Regions from separate parts of the Bradyrhizobium sp. 155 genome, predicted to be linked through region 3. Evidence: predicted binding sites of a transcription regulator. Region 3 holds the regulator's gene; each other region holds the start of a gene.
The links. The regulator LexA, encoded in region 3, represses DNA repair genes until DNA is damaged. The targets are predictions, from matches to a motif close to TGTTCNNNNTGTGTTCNG.
Positions count from the first base shown of each region.

Region 1: a site for LexA is predicted at 2,977-2,994, ahead of uvrA (excinuclease ABC subunit UvrA). Genes of this name have one in related genera too.
Region 2: a site for LexA is predicted at 1,310-1,327, ahead of IVA93_RS02300 (DNA recombination protein RmuC). Genes of this name have one in related genera too.

Region 1 covers NZ_CP064704.1:3,741,996-3,748,373, forward strand. Annotated here, with positions in the region: gene uvrA (excinuclease ABC subunit UvrA) at 1-2,880, opposite strand, end outside; gene IVA93_RS18250 (outer membrane protein) at 3,163-3,852, opposite strand; gene IVA93_RS18255 (outer membrane protein) at 4,083-4,865, opposite strand; gene IVA93_RS18260 (single-stranded DNA-binding protein) at 5,325-5,822, shown strand; gene gyrA (DNA gyrase subunit A) at 6,194-6,378, shown strand, end outside.
Region 2 covers NZ_CP064704.1:475,671-482,048, reverse strand. Annotated here, with positions in the region: gene fmt (methionyl-tRNA formyltransferase) at 1-650, opposite strand, end outside; gene def (peptide deformylase) at 663-1,187, opposite strand; gene IVA93_RS02300 (DNA recombination protein RmuC) at 1,359-2,558, shown strand; partial or broken gene IVA93_RS02295 (GIY-YIG nuclease family protein) at 2,621-2,923, shown strand; gene IVA93_RS02290 (AmpG family muropeptide MFS transporter) at 3,010-4,374, shown strand; gene IVA93_RS02285 (hypothetical protein) at 4,514-4,951, opposite strand; gene recR (recombination mediator RecR) at 4,978-5,580, opposite strand; gene IVA93_RS02275 (YbaB/EbfC family nucleoid-associated protein) at 5,582-5,911, opposite strand; gene IVA93_RS02270 (DNA polymerase III subunit gamma/tau) at 6,017-6,378, opposite strand, start outside.
Region 3 covers NZ_CP064704.1:3,640,549-3,646,926, forward strand. Annotated here, with positions in the region: partial or broken gene IVA93_RS17735 (ComEC/Rec2 family competence protein) at 1-1,146, shown strand, start outside; gene IVA93_RS17740 (hypothetical protein) at 1,285-1,719, opposite strand; gene lexA (transcriptional repressor LexA) at 2,213-2,914, opposite strand; gene IVA93_RS17750 (molybdopterin molybdotransferase MoeA) at 3,091-4,302, opposite strand; gene IVA93_RS17755 (hypothetical protein) at 4,541-4,732, opposite strand; gene IVA93_RS17760 (HAD family hydrolase) at 4,899-5,525, opposite strand; gene IVA93_RS17765 (alpha-hydroxy acid oxidase) at 5,540-6,378, opposite strand, start outside.

The DNA.
Region 1 (6,378 bases), 100 kb from region 3:
GATGTCCTCTGGCGGGCCCCAGGCGACGATCTCGCCGCCGCCATCGCCGCCTTCGGGGCCGAGGTCGATGACCCAGTCGGCGGTCTTGATCACTTCGAGATTGTGCTCGATGACGACGACCGTGTTGCCCTGCGCGACCAGCTCGTGCAGCACCTCCAACAGCTTCTTGACGTCGTGGAAATGCAACCCGGTGGTCGGCTCGTCCAGGATGTAGAGCGTGCGGCCGGTGGCGCGCTTTGACAGCTCTTTTGCGAGCTTGACGCGCTGGGCTTCGCCGCCCGAGAGCGTCGTGGCCTGCTGGCCGACATGGATGTAGTCGAGGCCGACGCGATGCAGCGTCTGGAACGTCTCGCGTACACGTGGGACCGCCTTGAAGAACTCGGCCGCTTCCTCGACGGTCATGTCGAGCACGTCGGCGATGCTCTTGCCCTTGAATAGGACCTCCAGCGTCTCGCGGTTGTAGCGCTTGCCCTTGCAGACGTCGCAGGTGACGTAGACGTCGGGCAAGAAGTGCATCTCGATCTTGATGACGCCGTCGCCCTGGCAGGCCTCGCAGCGGCCGCCCTTGACGTTGAAGGAGAACCGGCCGGGCTCGTAGCCGCGCGCTTTCGACTCGGGCAGGCCGGCGAACCATTCGCGGATCGGCGTGAAGGCACCGGTATAGGTCGCGGGGTTGGAGCGCGGCGTGCGACCGATCGGCGACTGGTCGATGTCGATGATCTTGTCGATGTGCTCGAGGCCCTCGATGCGGTCGTGCGGCGCGGCGCCTTCGCTGGCATTGTTCAGCTTGCGGGCGATCGCCTTGTAGAGCGTGTCGATCAGCAGCGTCGACTTGCCGCCGCCGGAGACGCCGGTGACGCAGGTGAACAGGCCGAGCGGAATTTCGGCCGTAACGTTCTTGAGGTTATTGCCGCGCGCGTTGACCACCTTGATGGTGCGGCGATGGTTCGGCGGGCGCCGCTCGGGCACCTCGACCTCGAGCTCGCCGGTGAGATATTTGCCCGTCAGCGAGTTGGGGTTGCGCATGATCTCGGCGGGCGTGCCTTCGGCGATGATGTTGCCGCCATGCATGCCGGCGCCGGGGCCGATGTCGAGCACGTGGTCGGCGAGCAGGATCGCGTCCTCGTCGTGCTCGACCACGATCACGGTGTTGCCGAGGTCACGAAGTCTCTTGAGCGTGTCGAGCAGGCGCGCGTTGTCGCGCTGGTGCAAGCCGATCGAGGGCTCGTCGAGCACGTAGAGCACGCCTGTCAGGCCCGAGCCGATCTGCGAAGCCAGCCGGATGCGCTGGCTCTCGCCGCCGGACAGCGTGCCGGAGGAGCGGGAGAGTGTGAGGTAGTTGAGGCCGACATCGAGCAGGAAGGTAAGGCGCTCGCGGATCTCCTTGAGGATGCGGCCGGCGATCTCGTTCTGCTGAGTGTTCAGCGCCTCCGGCACGGTCTCGAACCACGCGCCGGCGCCCTTCACCGACATCTCGGAGATGTCGCCGATATGCTTGCCGCCGATCTTGACGCAGAGCGCCTCGGGCTTGAGCCGAAAACCGTGGCACGCCTCGCAGGGTACGTCGTGGAAATACTTCGCCAGCTCCTCGCGCGCCCACTCGCTCTCGGTCTCGCGATAGCGGCGGTTGATGTTGGTGATGACGCCCTCGAACGGCTTCTTGGTGTCGTAGGAGCGGACGCCGTCCTCGTAGGAGAACTTGATCTCGTCCTCGCCGGAGCCATGGAGGATCGCGTTCTGCGTCTTCTTGGGCAGATCCTTCCATTTGGTGGTCAGCGTGAACTTGTAGTGCTTGCCGAGCGCAGTCAGCGTCTGAATGTAATAGGGCGACGAAGACTTGGCCCAGGGCGCGATCGCGCCCTTGCCAATGGCGAGCTCCTTGTCGGGAATGACGAGGTCTTCGTCGACATGCTGCTCGACGCCGAGGCCGCCGCACGCGGGACAGGCGCCATAGGGGTTGTTGAACGAGAACAGCCGGGGCTCGATCTCGGGGATGGTGAAGCCGGACACCGGGCAGGCGAACTTTTCCGAGAACAGCATGCGCTCGGGTCCGCTCTTGTCGTGGATCTTTGCGGTCTTCTTCTTCTCTTCCGCGGGTGCTGCCGCAGCCGGCGCATCCGCGAATTCGATGACGGCGAGGCCCTCGGCAAGTTTCAGCGCGGTCTCGAAACTTTCGGCGAGGCGCTGGCCGATGTCGGGGCGCACCACGATGCGATCGACGACGACGTCGATGTCGTGCGGGAATTTCTTGTCGAGAACAGGGGCTTCGGCGAGCTCGTGGAAGGCGCCGTCGATCTTGACGCGCTGAAAGCCCTTCTTGAGCCATTCGGCAAGCTCTTTGCGGTACTCGCCCTTGCGGCCGCGCACGACCGGCGCGAGCAGATAGAGGCGCGAGCCCTCGGGCAGCGCCAGCACGCGATCGACCATCTGCGAGACGATCTGGCTCTCGATCGGCAGGCCGGTGGCGGGCGAATAGGGCACGCCGACGCGCGCCCACAGCAGGCGCATGTAGTCGTAGATTTCGGTCACCGTGCCGACGGTGGAGCGCGGGTTCTTCGACGTCGTCTTCTGCTCGATCGAGATCGCCGGCGACAGGCCGTCGATCTGGTCGACGTCGGGCTTCTGCATCATCTCCAGGAACTGGCGGGCGTAGGCAGACAGCGATTCGACGTAGCGGCGCTGGCCTTCGGCGTAGATGGTGTCGAACGCGAGCGAGGATTTGCCGGAGCCCGACAGCCCCGTGAACACCACCAGCTTGTCGCGGGGAATCTCGACATCGACGTTCTTGAGATTGTGCTCGCGCGCGCCACGGATGGTAATTGCGCGCAGGTTTGATCCCACGTTCTGCTGTTGGCGCTTCGCCTTGATCACTTCATCCATCCGGGTTGCCCTCAAGGAATCCCAAAGGCGCGCGATCGCGCCAACAAAAAAGGCGCGCTTCGCCCGGAACCGGGATCGGCGCCGATGGGGTTGTCAGCGAACGTAGGAAGAACGGAGACGGATTTCCAGTGGGACTTGCGAATCGTCAACGGATTGTTGGCGCACTGGCGGCATCTGGCAGGAGCAGGGTGGAACTGCGCGGCAACGTGCCCGACAAAACAAAAAGGCCGGCACAAGGCCGGCCTTTCGTAACGCGGATGGCGTTGGGGCTAAGTACTGAACTCAGTACTTGGCGACCACCGGGCCCCCGAAGTGATAGTTCACGCCGACCTGCACGGTGTGAAACTCGAGCGTGCCGGAGGGCAGGGCGCCCGAGAAGTAGGTCTCGCCGCCGAGGCTGCGAAAGAGGTACTCGCCCTTGACCGACCACTGCGGAGCGAAGAACGCTTCGACGCCCGCACCGACGGTCCAGCCGGAGTGCCACTTGCTGTCGGAAACGGTCACGCCGAGCGCGCTGACGCTGAGCTTGTTGTCGATCCAGGCGTAACCACCGGTGCCGTAAAACAGGACGTTGTTGACGGCGTAGCCGATGCGGCCGCGCACGGTTCCCATCGCATCGGTTTTGGAGCTGAGGGTGGTGCTGACGAGGCCGAAGCCGGGGACGGCAACGGGGCCGGTGACCGACGCGCTGACATCAGCCCAGGAACCATCGGCCTCGACGCCGAGCACGACATTGCCGGTCTGCCAGTTGTAGCCGGCAGTACCGCCGACGAAGCCGCCCTTCATCTTCGGGTCGGTCGAGGAATTTTCCCAAGCGCCGCCACCGACGATACCGAGGTAGAAGCCGGTCCAGTTGTAGACCGAAGCCATGGCCACCGGGGCCTTGGTGTAGGGGCGCGCCGCGAGATCAGCGGCCGAAGCCGGGGCGGCGAGAGCGAACAAACAGGCCGAAGCCAACAAAACCTTTTTCATTTTCAACTAATCCCAGTCCCAGTTTCTGATTGTGCCTTCCACGATAGGGAGGGCATCGGACTCACTTGCCCAACTGATGCCGTACTTACACCAGTGAAGCCGCAAGTTGTGTCACTCAAAAGCAACAACGGTCGGAAAACGGAACGGTTATTGACCGATTAATATTGGAGAACTGCACAGCAAAAGGCCGGCGCAAGGCCGGCCTTCGAAGTGCGATATGTCCAGCGCGATCAGTACCTTGCGATGGCCGGACCGCCCCAGCGATAGTTCAAGCGCACCAGGCCCATGTCTACGTCCTGGCGAATCCGGTCACTGCCGAATACCGCACCCGCGGGCGTTGTGAAGCCGATCGTGCGATCGCCAAGGAAGATGTGGTCGTACTCAAAGCCCAGCGACCAGTTCGGGGCGAAGCCGAATTCCAGACCGGCCCCGACCGTGCCACCCCAGCGAGTCTCCCGGGCCGAAGCCAGCAGCGCGCCCGCGCCGGGCGTACCCGCAGCAGCGTAGATGTCGTACTTGTCACCGACGACGGCGGCGCCGCCCTTCACGTAAAGCAGCACGTTGTTCCAGGCGTAACCGACCTGACCGGTGATGAGACCGAAAGCGTCGATGCGGGAACGGTTGCGATCACCCGTCACCAAAGCGGTACCAGGGAAGAGGGTGCTCACGTTGTCGCCCCGGAAGTCAGCCCAGTTGCCCTGGCCTTCCAGACCGAACACCCAATTGGCGGACTGCCAGCGATAGCCGATCTGGCCGCCGACGGTGCCCCCTGTTGCATTGTGACAGCCTTCGCCGACGAGAACGCCGGTCGCGGGCGTGACGAAGTCCCAGCACTTGTGGCTGGAGCCACCGCCGCCGTTGATGCCGATGTAGAAGCCGCTCCAGTCGTAGATGGCGGCAACCGCCGGCGGCGGGGCTTTGGTGTAGGGACGCGCGGCCATGTCCGCCGCGCTTGCGGGAGCCGACAAGCCCATCGCCACTGCACCGATTGCACAAATAAGAAGCTTATTCATTGCCAGTCTCCCCAGGTTTCGTCCGCTTCTTATTTCCCCGAAGCGGCTGATCAGGCGCGAGGGCCCATATGAACTAAGTCCGAGGCAACCGTAGCTCTACGGAGCGGCAGAGTCCGTCTCCCAAATGCAACAAGACCGGGGCAGTGCGAGTACCCATAACTTGCTGAATGTTAAGTTCTTTCTTCCATTTTTGGGAACCTACAAAGGTTCCAATCGACGTGTGCCTTTCCGCAACACATGTGGCCGATCGATCCCACGCCTTCAGATCTGTCTTCGCCAAGAACAAATCTGGAACGAACCGGAGGTCGATGCTATATGTGGGGATAACCGGAGGGGTGACGGCCTGATCGTCGTCCGCAAGTGTTCGGCGAGCGTATAGGGTCGCCTCAACAGGCACGGCGGAACGCGGGAGCGGACCGGCCTTCTTGAATTCAGTGGCATTCGGAGCGGAGAGCGGAGATGGCGGGAAGCGTCAACAAGGTCATTCTGGTTGGAAATCTCGGCAAGGATCCTGAAATCCGCCGCACCCAGGACGGGCGGCCGATCGCCAATCTGAGCGTCGCGACCTCGGAGACGTGGCGCGACAAGGCGACTGGCGAGCGCAAGGAAAAGACCGAGTGGCACCGCGTCGTGATCTTCAATGAAGGGCTCTGCAAGGTCGCCGAACAGTATCTGAAGAAGGGCGCCAAGATTTACGTCGAGGGTGCGCTCCAGACCCGCAAATGGACCGACCAGAGCGGTGTCGAAAAGTACTCGACCGAAGTCGTGCTCCAGGGGTTCAACTCGACGTTGACGATGCTGGACGGTCGTAGCGGCGGTGGCGGAGGCGGCAGCTTCGGCGACGAGCCGGGCGGCGATTTCGGCTCCTCCGGTCCGGTCAGCAGCGCGCCGCGGCGCCCTGTTGCCGCCGGCGGCGGTGGCCGCAACAGCGACATGGACGACGATATCCCGTTCTGAGCGATTCCGCTCCAAGAACGCGGCGCCTGATGCGGACGCGCTGGCCGGATGGGCGGCGCTTCTCATCTCATGTCAGAACATCCCACTAATCGACAGGACGGGCTCGGCATTTCCGGGCCCGCTTCATGTTTGGGGTGAGCTCGGATTGCGGCTTGGCAAACGCGCCGACGCGGCAAGCTCACCGCGCGGTTTTCCACGCGTGAGCGGCGATTTTGCAAGGCCGATGCGAGTGCTGTCCGAGACACCGCTCGCAAGGGCTTAAGTTGTTGGAAAAATAGGCGGAAAAAGCGCTTCCCAGAACGCCGCGAGGGTGGTTATCAGAGGCTCGATGCGCTATATGATTCCCAGATAAAACCTCACCGGATTTCCCCTTGGCTGACGACGACGACAAGCCCGGCGACCAGCCGGCGCAACCCTCGGATATTCGCCCCGTCTCCATCTTCGAGGAGATGAAGAAGTCCTATCTCGACTACGCCATGAGCGTGATCGTGGCGCGGGCGCTGCCTGACGCCCGCGATGGCCTGAAGCCGGTGCATCGCCGCATCCTGTACTCGAT
Region 2 (6,378 bases), 3.2 Mb from region 3:
GTCCAGTCGATCCGCGCCTCGGCCTTGTCGATCTTGGCGGCATAGGTGACGCCGTCCTCGCTCTGCTGCTTCAGCTGAAGCCCGCCGCGCGCCAGCGCGGCCATGGCGCGCACCATCAGATCGGCACCGAGCCGCGACAGACGATCGTGCAGATCGAGCGCGGTCATGTTGTCCGTGATCGCGAGCCGTTCCGCCATAGCGACGTCGCCGGTGTCGAGGCCAACATCCATCTTCATCACCATCACGCCGCTCTCGGCATCGCCGGCCATGATCGCGCGGTTGATGGGAGCGGCACCGCGCCAGCGTGGCAGCAGCGAGGCGTGCAGGTTGTAGCAGCCGAGCTTTGGCGCATCGAGGATCGCCTGCGGCAGGATCATGCCATAGGCGACGACGACGGCCGCATCGGCGTCAAAGGCGCGAAACTCTTCCAGCGCCTCCGGCGTTTTCAAAGTCTTCGGCGTCAGCACGGGCACACCGAGCTTTCGCGCGGCCTCTTCCACCGGGGTCGGCTGCAATTGCAGCCCGCGCCGTCCGCCGGGCTTCGGCGCGCGCGTGTACACGGCCGCGATCTCGTGGCCATGCGCGACGAGCTCGAGCAGCGTCGGCACGGAGAAATCGGGCGTGCCCATGAAGATCAGGCGGAGGGGCATCGACAGAGAACCTCACTCCGCGCGCTTGGCGGCTTTCTCGAACTTCTTCAGCACGCGGTCGCGCTTGAGCTTTGACAGATAGTCGACGAACAGCACGCCGTTGAGATGGTCGATCTCGTGCTGGATGCAGGTGGCGTAGAGGCCTTCGGCGTCCTCCTCGTGCACCTTGCCGTCGAGATCGGTGTAGCGCACCCGCACCTTCGCAGGGCGCTCGACCTCCTCGTAATATTCGGGGATCGACAGGCAGCCTTCCTCGTAGACCGACAGGTCCTCCGAAGAGGCGATGATTTCCGGATTGATGAAGACGCGCGGCTCGGGCTTGGTCTCGCCGTCCTGGTCGGGCTTGGCGAGGTCCATGGTGATCAGCCGCAACGGCTGCGCGATCTGGATCGCCGCGAGCCCGATGCCGGGCGCGTCGTACATGGTCTCGAACATGTCGTCGGCAAGCTTGCGGATCTCCGGCGTGACCTTCTCGATCGGCTTGGAGACCAGACGCAGCTGCTTGTCGGGCAGGATGATGATTTCTCTGAGGGCCATGGCCGCGATTTAAGCCGCGCGTTCGATGCGGTCAATGCGGCCGGGAACCCCGTTAACCCTCCGCTAACCATAAAACTTCAGGTTTCGTTAACCATAAAAATTAACAGAGCATTTACCATAAATGTTCGCTATTCGTTCGTGTCTCGAAGCGAATCGGCTAGAAGCAGGGGCATGAACGAGATCATTTTCATGCTTGGCGACTGGCCGGTGCGCACCGTGGACGCGCTGATCGGCTTCGGCGCCCTGGTCCTTATCCTGCTGCTCGTGATTGCCGTCGTGATCGCGCGGTCAGGGCGGCGCGGCGCGGAACTCGCGATGGCCAACGCCATCCGCGCCGACGAGCTCGAGGAGCGCATCAGCCAGATGCTGCACGCCCAGAGCGAGGCTTCGGGGCGAGTCGACGCCATGACCCAGACGCTGGCCGGCCGCCAGGCCGACATGGCGCGCGCGGTCAACGAGCGGCTGGATTCGGTGACCCACCGCGTCGGCCAGTCCATGGAGCACTCGACCCGCAACACCATGGAGAGCCTGCACGCGCTGCACGAGCGGCTCGGCATCATCGACAGCGCGCACAAGAACCTCACCGACCTCACCACGCAGGTGACGACCCTGCGCGACGTGCTCGCCAACAAGCAGTCGCGCGGCGCCTTCGGTCAGGCGCGGATGGAAGCGATCGTCCAGGACGGTCTGCCGAAGGGCGCCTACGAGTTCCAGTTCACGCTCTCGACCGGCAAGCGTCCGGACTGCGTCGTGTTCCTGCCCGACCAGCGTCCGCTCTGCATCGACGCGAAATTTCCGCTGGAGGCGATGACCGCGCTGCATGATGCGCGCACCGACGAGGAAAAGCGCATCGCCACGCAGCGGCTGCGCGGTGACGTGATGAAGCATGTCAGCGACATCGCCGAAAAATATCTCGTCGCCGGCGAGACCCAGGAAATGGCGTTGATGTTCGTGCCGTCGGAATCGGTCTACGCCGAGATCCACGACGGTTTCGACGACGTGATCCAGAAGGCGTATCGCGCCCGCGTCGTGCTGGTGTCGCCGTCGCTTTTGATGCTCGCAATCCAGGTGATGCAGCAGATCATGAAGGACGCGCGCATGCGCGATGCCGCCGACCAGATCCAGACCGAAGTGATCAAGCTCGGCGACGACCTCGGCCGCCTGCGCGATCGCGTGCTGAAATTGCAGAAGCACTTTGCCGACGCGAACGAGGACGTCCGCCAGATCCTGATCTCCGCCGACAAGATCGAGAAGCGCGCGGGGCGCATCGAAGAGCTCGATTTCAGCAAGAGCGATGCCCCCGAAGCCCCGCATCTCGTGGCGACCGGCGCTGCCGAGTTGTTCCCGAGGAAGCTCCAGGCGGGGGAGTAGAATATAGAACACACTGTCGTCGCCCGGCTTGACCGGGCGACCCAGTATCCCAGAGACGGCAGATGGGCGGGCGCTGCTACTACGTGTACATTCTCGCCAGCAAGATGGGCGACACGCTCTACATTGGCGTAACGAACGATCTCATCCGCCGTGTGGCCGAACACAAATTGCAGTTAGTCGAGAGCTTCACGAAGGAATAGGGCGTTGTGAAGCTAGTCTATTTCGAGCAATTCGATGATCCCGAGAATGCGATAAAACGCGAGAAGCGCCTGAAAAAATGGACGCGCGCCTGGAAGATTGCGCTGATCGAGAAGGATAATCCCGATTGGAACGATCTCTATGCGGAGATCGCGGGCCCTCCATAACTCCGGCCTCTGGAATACTGGGTCGCCCGGTCAAGCCGGGCGACGACACCTCACTTGTGGCTCTCAGAATCTGCTAACACCACCCCATGACCGCACCCGACGCGACCTCCCCTGCCGGCCCCGGCACGGCCCCCACCTCCTGGCGTGACAGCCTTGCCGTTTACCTGCAGCCGCGGGTGCTGATCGTGCTGTTCCTCGGTTTCTCGTCCGGGCTGCCGCTGGCGCTGTCGGGCTCGACGCTGCTGGTGTGGATGCGGGAATCCGGCGTCGATCTCAAGACCATCGGGCTGTTTGCGCTGGTCGGCACGCCCTACACGCTGAAATTCCTTTGGGCGCCGCTGGTCGATGCGATGCATGTGCCGCTGTTCACGCGCGCCTTCGGGCGGCGCCGCGGCTGGCTGCTGTTCTCGCAATTGCTGCTGATCGCAGCGATCCTGCTGCTGGCGCTGACCGATCCCGCGCGCTCGCCGTTCTACGTCGCGCTCGGCGCATTGCTGGTGGCGACGGCCTCGTCGACGCAGGACATCGTGGTCGACGCCTTCCGCGTCGAGAGCCTGCCGGAGAGCGAGCAGGCCGCCGGCATGGCGTCCTATGTCGCGGCCTATCGCATCGGCATGCTGGTCTCGACCGCCGGCGCGCTGTTCATCGTCTCCGGCTTCGAGAGCACCGGCATCACCCGCACGTCCGCCTGGATGTGGGGCTATGTGGTGATGGCGGCGATGGTCCTGATCGGGACGATCACGGCGCTGGTCGCGACCGAGCCCGAGCAGTCATTGCGGGCGGAAGCCGCGACGCAGACGCAGACCGCGCTCGCGCGCGTGCTGCACGCGGCAATCGGCGCCTTCTCGGAATTCCTGACGCGCAAGGACGCGCTTGCGGCACTCGCCTTCGTCGTGCTGTTCAAGTTCACCGATGCCTTTTCCGGCACGATGACCGCGCCGTTCGTGATCGACCTCGGCTTCTCCCGCAACGACTATGCGGCGATCGTGAAGGGCGTGGGCCTTGCTGCGACTCTGATCGGCGGCTTTGCCGGCGGCTTCGTCGCGCGGCGCTATTCGCTTGCGACCAGCCTCTGGATCGGCGGCGTGGTGCAGGCGCTCGCGAACCTCTCCTTCTCCTGGCTGGCCTTCGTCGGCACCAGCCAATGGGCGCTCGCCTTCGCCATCACCTGTGAGAACTTCACCAGCGCCATCGGCACGGTGATCTTCGTCGCCTATCTTTCGGCGCTCTGCCAGAACCCGCTGCACACGGCGACGCAATATGCGCTGCTCACCGCGCTTGCCGCGGTGGGGCGGACCTATCTCTCGTCAGGCGCCGGCTTCGTGGCTGATACCACCGGCTGGCCGCTGTTCTTCGTGATCTGCATGCTGGTGGCGATCCCGAGCCTGGTGCTGCTGGCCTGGTTGCAGAAGCGCGGGCATTTTGATGCGCTGGGGCCGGTGCGGGTTTAGCGCAACGCCGTCATGGCCGGGCTTGTCCCGGCCATCCACGCCTTGCTACGCGGCGCCAAAAACGTGGATGCCCGGGACGAGCCCGGGCATGACGAAAAACAGATGCGCTTATATGTGTGGCGAGCAAACGGGGCGCCCCCTACTGCTTCTTGATCAGGCTCCATTTCGTGATCACGGCCTCGCTCATCTGGCCGGGATCGCTGGCGCAGGCGACTTCGTCGACCTTGACCGAGATCTCCTTGCCGGCAAACGTCTTCAGCTGCGCTGCCTGCGCGTCGCCGCTGGGAACGAGCTGGAAGGTTTCGGGTCCGGTCTCGAGATTGCACAGCCCGCTCGGCGGCGGCAGTCGGCGCGGCTCGGAGGTGATCTGGTAGGTCGCAACCCGCTTGCCGACGTTCTCGACGTCGCGCACTTTCATCGTGTTCAGCTCGCCCGACAGCACCTCCCCGGCATTGATCGGCTTGCCGGGCTTCGACGGCGGCGGAGCCCCGTCGTCCTGTTGCGCGGAGATGGCCGGCGTCGCCAGCATCGTCAGCGTCGCGACCAAAGCCCATCGTGTGGCGAAAAGTTTCGTCATGTCGTCCGTTCCGTAAGTCTGGATGGCTAGAACAGGGTGCGCTGCCGCATCGCGGCCGATAGCGTACCTTCATCGAGATAATCAAGCTCGCCGCCGACCGGCACACCATGGGCGAGCCGGGTTACTTTTACGTTGGCGTCCTGAAGCAGGTCGGTGATGTAATGTGCCGTGGTCTGGCCGTCGACGGTGGCATTCAGCGCCAGGATGACCTCATGCACCTGTGCCTCATGCGCGCGCGCGACCAGCGCCTCGATGGTGAGGTCCTGCGGGCCGACGCCGTCGAGCGGCGACAATGTCGCACCCAGCACGTGATAGCGCCCTTGAGTGGCATTGGCCCGTTCCAGCGCCCAGAGATCGGCAACGTCGGCGACGACGACGATGATCGAGGGGTCGCGCCTCGGATCGGTGCAGACCGTGCAGGGACTTTGCGTGTCGATGTTGCCGCAGGTCTTGCAGACCTGGACCTTCTCGAGCGCGACCTGCATGGCCGAGGACAGCGGTATCATCAGCGCTTCGCGCTTCTTGATCAGATGCAACGCGGCGCGCCGCGCCGAGCGCGGACCGAGGCCCGGCAGCCGCGCGAGAAGCTGGACCAGCCGCTCGATTTCAGGACCCGCAACAGCGCCCATCCTACTGGCCGAACAGCCCCGACAGCCCCGGCGGCAGACCGAGCCCGCCGGTGAGCGACTGCATCTTCTCCTGCATGGCGGCTTCCGCCTTGCGGCGGGCCTCGCCGAAGGCGGTGACGAGCAGATCCTCGAGCACCTCGCGCTCTTCCGCCTTCATCAGCGAAGGTTCGATCTTGACGCCCTTGACGTCCATCTTCGCGGTCATGCGCACGGCGACGAGACCGCCGCCGGAGATGCCCTCGACCTCGACGTTGGCGAGCTGGTCCTGCATCTCCTGCATCTTGGATTGCAGCTGCTGCGCCTGCTTCATCATGCCGAAAATATCGACCATCGGTGCTGTCCTTGGTTGGCGCGATGACTCATCGTCGCGCCTTCGCTGATTGTTTTGAGCGTGATCCAGTCGGAAAAGCGCTGCACGCTTTTTCCGGATCATGCTCTAGAGATCGTCGCCGTCGGAACCGTCGGGCGGATCGTCACTGCCATAGTCGGCGTTAATATCGGATTCCGGCGCCTCGGGGGCAAGCCTGCGGACCTCGACGACCTTCGCACCCGGAAACCGCGACAGCACCTCGCGCACGCGCGGATCGGCCTCGGCGGTGCGCGCATGTTCCTGCTTGGCCGCCTGGCTTACCGAGCGCAGCGTCGGCTGGCCCGGCTCGTTGGAGACGATCACGGTCCAGCGGCGCCCGGTCCAGAGCTCGAATTTTCGCGCGAGATCGGAAATCATGGTCTTGGAGGCGTTCGGCTCGAGCGCGACTTCCAGCCGGCCCTCCTCGAAACGAACGAGGCGCATGTCGC
Region 3 (6,378 bases):
GCCATCACCTTCCGCACGCTTGCTGTGGCTGCGCTGATCGTGCTGGCGGTCGCGCCGGAAGCGCTGGTGCATCCGAGTTTTCAGATGTCGTTTGCGGCAACGCTCGGCTTGGTCGCACTGGTGCAGATCGGCATGCCCAATTTGTTTGCCTCGCCGGACAATTCGGCGACTGCGCGCATTGCGATGTGGGGTGGGCGCGAGATTGCGATGCTGTTCATGGCTTCGCTGATTGCGGGACTTGCGACGACGCCCTATGCCGCCTTTCATTTCCACCGTGTCACGCCGTTCGGCGTGCTCGCCAATCTCGGCGCGATGCCGGTGGTCTCTGCGCTGGTGATGCCGGCGGGGCTGTTGGGGCTGCTTGCTGCGCCGTTCGGGCTGGACAGCGTGTTCTGGTGGCTGATGGGGATTGGCATCGAGTGGATGGTCGCGGTCTCGCGCTGGGTCGCGGCCTTGCCGGGCGCGGTGGGCCGCATCCCGGCGTTCGGGATCGCGCCGCTGATCGCGGCGAGCCTGGGAATCATTGTGCTCGGCTTGTTGCGCACGCCGCTGCGCTGGTCCGGCGCCCTGGTGCTGCTGGCAGCGATCCTCTGGGGACTGTCGGCGCGGCAGCCCGACATCCTGATTGCCGGGGATGGCGCCAGCGTCGCGGTGCGGGGCAGGGACGGATATCTGCACCTGATCAGGACGAACAAGGACAGCTTTCTGCTCAAGGAATGGCTCGCTGCCGACGCCGATCCGCGCGATGCGGGCAGAGCCTCGCTTGCCGATGGCGTGTCCTGCGACGAATCCGGCTGCGTGACGCCACTGGCCGACGGGAGGCTGGTCGCGCTGGCACTGCGCGTCGACGCTCTCGCGGACGATTGCAGTCGGGCCGCGCTGGTGGTGACGACTCGTCCCGCACCGCCTGATTGCGCGGCGATGGTGGTCGATCGGCAGCGGCTCGCCAGCCAGAGCGCGCTGGCGCTGACGCAGCGTGGTGACGGTTTTGTGGTTCAGGCAGTGAGGGCGAGAGGCACGAGCCGCCCCTGGTTGCCGGCCGGCGCCGGCGAGGGTGATTTCGACGGCAGCCTCGCGCCAAAGTCGACCGCGCCTCGCATCAAGGACGCAACGCCGGCGGACACCGACCTGCAAGCCGACGATTGATCTGATGGTGCGGAGCAACGCAGTGGTTCGGTGCGTCCGTTCGGATTAGCGGGGTGCAAACCACACCATCTCGCCGGCCACGGCCGGCGATGGCGATTTAATCCTGACCTCCGACTTCGTAGCCGGAGGGCGGCTCTGTCAGCCGATCGGCAGGTGCGTGACGGTCGGCTGCCTGTCGGCGGTGATCTGCGCCTTGTGCTCGCGCTCGGTGACCGACTGAGTCACCGGCAGTTGCAGCACCGTCGCGCGCTGGCCTTCGACGAGCTGCGTCACCAGCACGTATTTGCCGTCGGGGAATTCGATCGCATCATGATGGCGGTCGGGAACGTGCGGATCGATCTTGCCGAACTTGCCCACGCGGGAATTGATGGTGCGCGTCCAGATCCAGCGATTGTCGTAGCGGACGTCGTCGGCGAAGGCGAGCTCCGTCCCCGGCAGCAGGCAGACGGCAACAGACGGATCGGCTGCAGAGGCGAAGCCGCGCGTCGAGGTGCCGCGGAAGCTTGTCGTGACGATCGTCTCGCCGACTTCGGCGGGGCGCGACGCGACGGCATGTAGGCTGTAGTCACACATCGGGTGCTCCTCATGCTGGGATAGCAACCCGCGTCTCTTATCGAGGCGCAGGCCTCTATCAGAGTGGAAGCACGAACGCTCTGCTTGGTTGTGGGCAAATCTGCGGCTGGCTTCCGCAAGCCGCGATCACATTATCTTTCCCGAATTCAATAGGAACAAAGCTCGCCGCGATGCATTCGGGAGGCGCGTACGCGAACATTGCCAACTTGGCTGCAACGGCCGAACTTGACCGCTGGTCGCTGTTTCCTCGAACAACCGAGCCGCGAAGCGGTGCTGCTTGAAGCGGTGCTGCTTCGTCGGCGTGGCGAGGAGCCAGCGTTGGAGGAGGGGCCGGATAGTCTGTGCAGAACCAGAAAGGCTATCCAGCCGGAGCGGACGATGATCCGCTCCAATCTCTGACCGGCGATGTCGATCGGAAGCGCGCGAGGCGCCAAGCACCTCCGGCATGAAGTGCTTCCGATATGAAGTACTGCCGATAGAAAGACTCCCGGTATCAGTACTTCCGGTAAAGCCCGATCAGCTTGCCCTGAATCTTCACCCGGTTGGGCGGCAGGATGCGGACCTCATAGGCCGCGTTGGCGGGCTCGAGCGCGATCGAGGCGCCGCGACGGCGGAAGCGCTTCAGCGTCGCTTCCTCGTCGTCGATCAGCGCCACCACGATGTCGCCGGTATCGGCGCTCTCGTTGCGCTGGATCAGGGCCATGTCGCCGTCGAGAATGCCGGCTTCGACCATCGAGTCGCCGCGCACTTCCAGCGCGTAATGCTCGCCCGAGCCGAGCATGTCAGGCGGTACGCTGATAGTATGGCTGCGGGTCTGCAACGCCTCGATCGGCGTGCCGGCCGCGATGCGGCCCATCACCGGCACCGCGACGGGACGTTCGCCCTCGTCAGCGGGCAGGCTCGCGCTCGCACGCACCTTGCCGAGATTGCCCTCGATGACGCTCGGCGTGAAGCCGCGGCGGCTGCCAGCGGCTGCCTGGAGCTCCGGCAGCTTGATGACTTCAATCGCACGGGCGCGGTTGGGCAGGCGTCGGATGAAGCCACGCTCCTCGAGCGCCGTGATCAGGCGATGGATGCCCGACTTCGAGCGCAGATCGAGCGCATCCTTCATCTCGTCGAAGGAGGGCGGCACGCCGCTTTCCTTCAGACGTTCACTGATGAACCGCAGAAGCTCGTATTGTTTGCGCGTTAACATCTCGACCAAAGTCCCCCGGTTGATGTCGTCCGATTCCGAGACGCTGAATTCGGCCATAAGCCGCTGCATGCTCGAAACAAATCATGAACAGACACTATATGTTCGATACATGTTCCGCAACTGCTTAATTTACCGTGAACAGAGCAAAGTGCGCGGAACGCGCGTTGCGGGGGCGCTCAGACGGGGAGCCGCAACACTTCGCAAGCCGTGCCGGCTTCGGCCTTCGGCGCGAATGGTGCGCGGACGAGAAGTACCTGTGCTGCAGCGAGATTCGCAAGCAGCGAAGAGTCCTGATGATTGACGGGAACAACGACGCGTGTGCCATCGTCACGCTCCTCAAGATGCGCGCGCAGATAGTCCTCGCGCTGGTCGTTGGCGCCGACGTCGCGGCCGAGCACGGCGCGTTCACGGCGATGGTGAATCACTGAACGGCCCGACAGGGCGCGAATCAGCGGCACCATGAACAGGAAAGCGCACACGTAGGACGATACGGGATTGCCCGGCAGGCCGATCACACCCATTGCGCCGAGTCGCCCGTGCATCATCGGCTTGCCTGGCCGCATCGCGATCTTCCAGAACGCCATCGCGATGCCTTCGTCCCGCAGTGCCTGCTGGACCAGATCGTGGTCGCCGACCGATGCGCCGCCGGTCGTGATCAGGACGTCGGCGCCGCTCTCGCGGGCGCGGCGGATGCCGGCGGTGGTGGCCTCGAGCGTGTCGGCGGCAATACCGAGGTCGATGGTCTCGGCGCCCTCGCTGCGGGCGAGCGCGTGCAGGGCGTAGCCGTTGGAATAGACGATCTGGCCGTGGCCGGGCGTGGTGCCCGGCATCACCAGCTCGTCGCCGGTGGCGAGAATCGCGACCTTCGGACGCCTGACAACGGCAAGGTGCGGATGATTCATCCCGGCGGCGAGCGCGAGGTCTCGCTCGGTCAGACGGCTTCCCTTGCGCAGGAGCACGTCGCCCTCGCGGAAATCGACGCCGGCGGGGCGGATGTGCCGGCCGGCGATCGCGGCTTCCTTGATCGTGATGCGCTTGCCGGCGGCGACCGTGTCCTCCTGGATCACGACGGCGTCCGCGCCAAAGGGAACGACGCCGCCGGTGAAGATCCGCACGGCCTCGCCGGCTCCGACCGTCCCCTCGAACGGTCGGCCCGCTGCGACTTCGCCGATGACGGTGAGCTCCGAATCGATCGTCGCGGCATCGGCCGCGCGCACCGCGTAGCCGTCCATCGCCGACATCGCTTGCGGCGGCTGCGTGCGCCGCGCCACGACGTCACGCGCGAGCACGCGATGGTAGGCCTCGTCGAGGGAAATCATTTCTTCCGGCAGCGGCTCTGCACCCGCCAGCACCGCGGCAAGCGCGTCAGAAACCGGCATCAAGGCCACGGCGAAAACTCCTGCTCGGCACGTTCGGGCGAATGTTCCGCACGTCTTCTAGCCGAGCGCAGGCGCAGAGGCAAAAGCGGCTGAGCAGGCACAGTCATCCCGCCCCTTCACATTGTTCCGGAAGGCAGGATCAAGCGCGTCGCGGCATGATCCGAAGGAGGTCACAGATCGGCAGGAGAGTGGTCATGGAAGCGACGAAAATCATGGCAAGGCGAGAACGCGCCATGGCCTGAATCGATCAGCTCCCTGCCTGCCCGGGAGTTACGTCGGGCGCCTTGGATCCCTGATCCTTGTCGGGCAGCGGGTCGGCTTGGGATTTCAGGTCGGCGGCCTTGCTCACAAGCTTGGCGGAAAGGTCCGAATCTGAAGTTGTCCTCGCGAATTCAAGAAGAAGAGAGGCCTGCTTGGTGAGGTAGGTTTTGCCCAGCACGATGATGCATCCGTCCGTAGAAGTCCCAACGGACTCTAAGAGTCCGGAAGGCGGTATTCCGTTCCCGGAACTCTGTATAAAAATGCACAAAGTGATCCGGTTCCTCAATTTTTCAAAATTGGTCCGTCGGGCCGTGCCGTCGTGGGTTTCGCGACAACGGACGTCGTCAAATGCCCAATGCCTTCAATGCGTTCCCGACGTCACGCGGCGAGGTCACATGCACCGTCATCAAGCCGCGCGCGCGCGCTCCCTCGATGTTTTCGGCAAGATCGTCGAAGAACACGATGCGCCCGGCGGGCACGCCGATCGCCGCAACGACGTGGTCGAAGGCCTCCGCATCCGGTTTGCGCAGGCCGATGCTGGACGACAAATACAGCTCGCGGAAATGGCCGAGGAGGTCGGCATATTCCCTCGAGAAATGGTCCACGTGCGGCCGGTTGGTGTTGGAGAAAGCATAGAGCGGCATCTGTTTCGCTGCGCGCGGCAGCAGCTCGGCGATGTCAGGCATTTCGCCGGCGAAAATCGCGTTCCAGCCTTCCAGGAATTGCGCGTCCGAAATGCCGATTCCGAGCGAGGCTCGCAATGAGGCGAAATAGTCCTCATCGCTGATCTTCCCCATCTCGTGCAACCGATAGGCTTCGCTGTCCCGCACATAGCGCGCGACGATGGCTTCGGGCTTGCAGCCGGCATGTCCCGCCCAGCAGGCGATCGCCTTGGAGAAATCGATATCGAGCACGACGCGGCCGAGATCGAACAGGAGCGCATCCGCGCTGCCGGGAGAGAGCGATGTCACCTGCGTCCTTTCACTCAGTATCGATACGGCTCGTGGTCGAACAGCGGAAACGCGCTGAACACACTCGGCGCGTTGGTTGCGGTCGCCTGGTGCAGGCAGGATTTGTTGACCTCGGCGAACGAGGTCGCACCCAAGAGGCCGAGGCAGCGCAGCACTTCGTCCTCGAGCAGTTCCAGCATGCGCGCCACGCCGGCTTCGCCGGCCGCCGCCAGCGCCCAGCATTGCAGCCGGCCGATGCCGACGAGGTCGGCGCCCGCCGCGATCGCCTTGACGATGTCGGTGCCGCGACAGACACCGCCATCGACCATGATCTTGGCGCGGCCGTTCACGGCGTCGACGATCTCGGGCAGCACGTGCATGGCGCCGCGACCGTGATCGAGCTGACGGCCGCCATGGTTGGAGACGTAGATCCATTCGACGCCGTGATCGATCGCGATCAGCGCGTCCTCTGGCGTCGCGATGCCCTTGAGGATCAGCGGGATCTTGAACTTGTCCTTGATCATCTTCACCGTCCGCCACTCCAGACCCTTCTGGTAATCGCCCCCGGTGGCGCGCAAGCGGCTCTCGCGAACGTAGCGCTTGGCGATGTCACGTTCGCGGCGGCTGTAGTGGGCGGTGTCGACGGTCAGGCAGAAGGCGGCGTAGGCGTTCTTCTCGGCCCGGCTGACGACGTCGGCGACGAAGGCGTCATCGCCGCGCACATAGAGCTGGTAGAGCCGCAGCGCGTCGGACGCAGCTTCGGCGGTCTTTTCTAGGCCGGGCTCGGACACCGAACTGAGCATGTGCGCCGCACCGAAAGTGCCGCAGGCGCGTGCCACGCTCGCCGCACCATCCGGATCGAAGATCTCGAGCG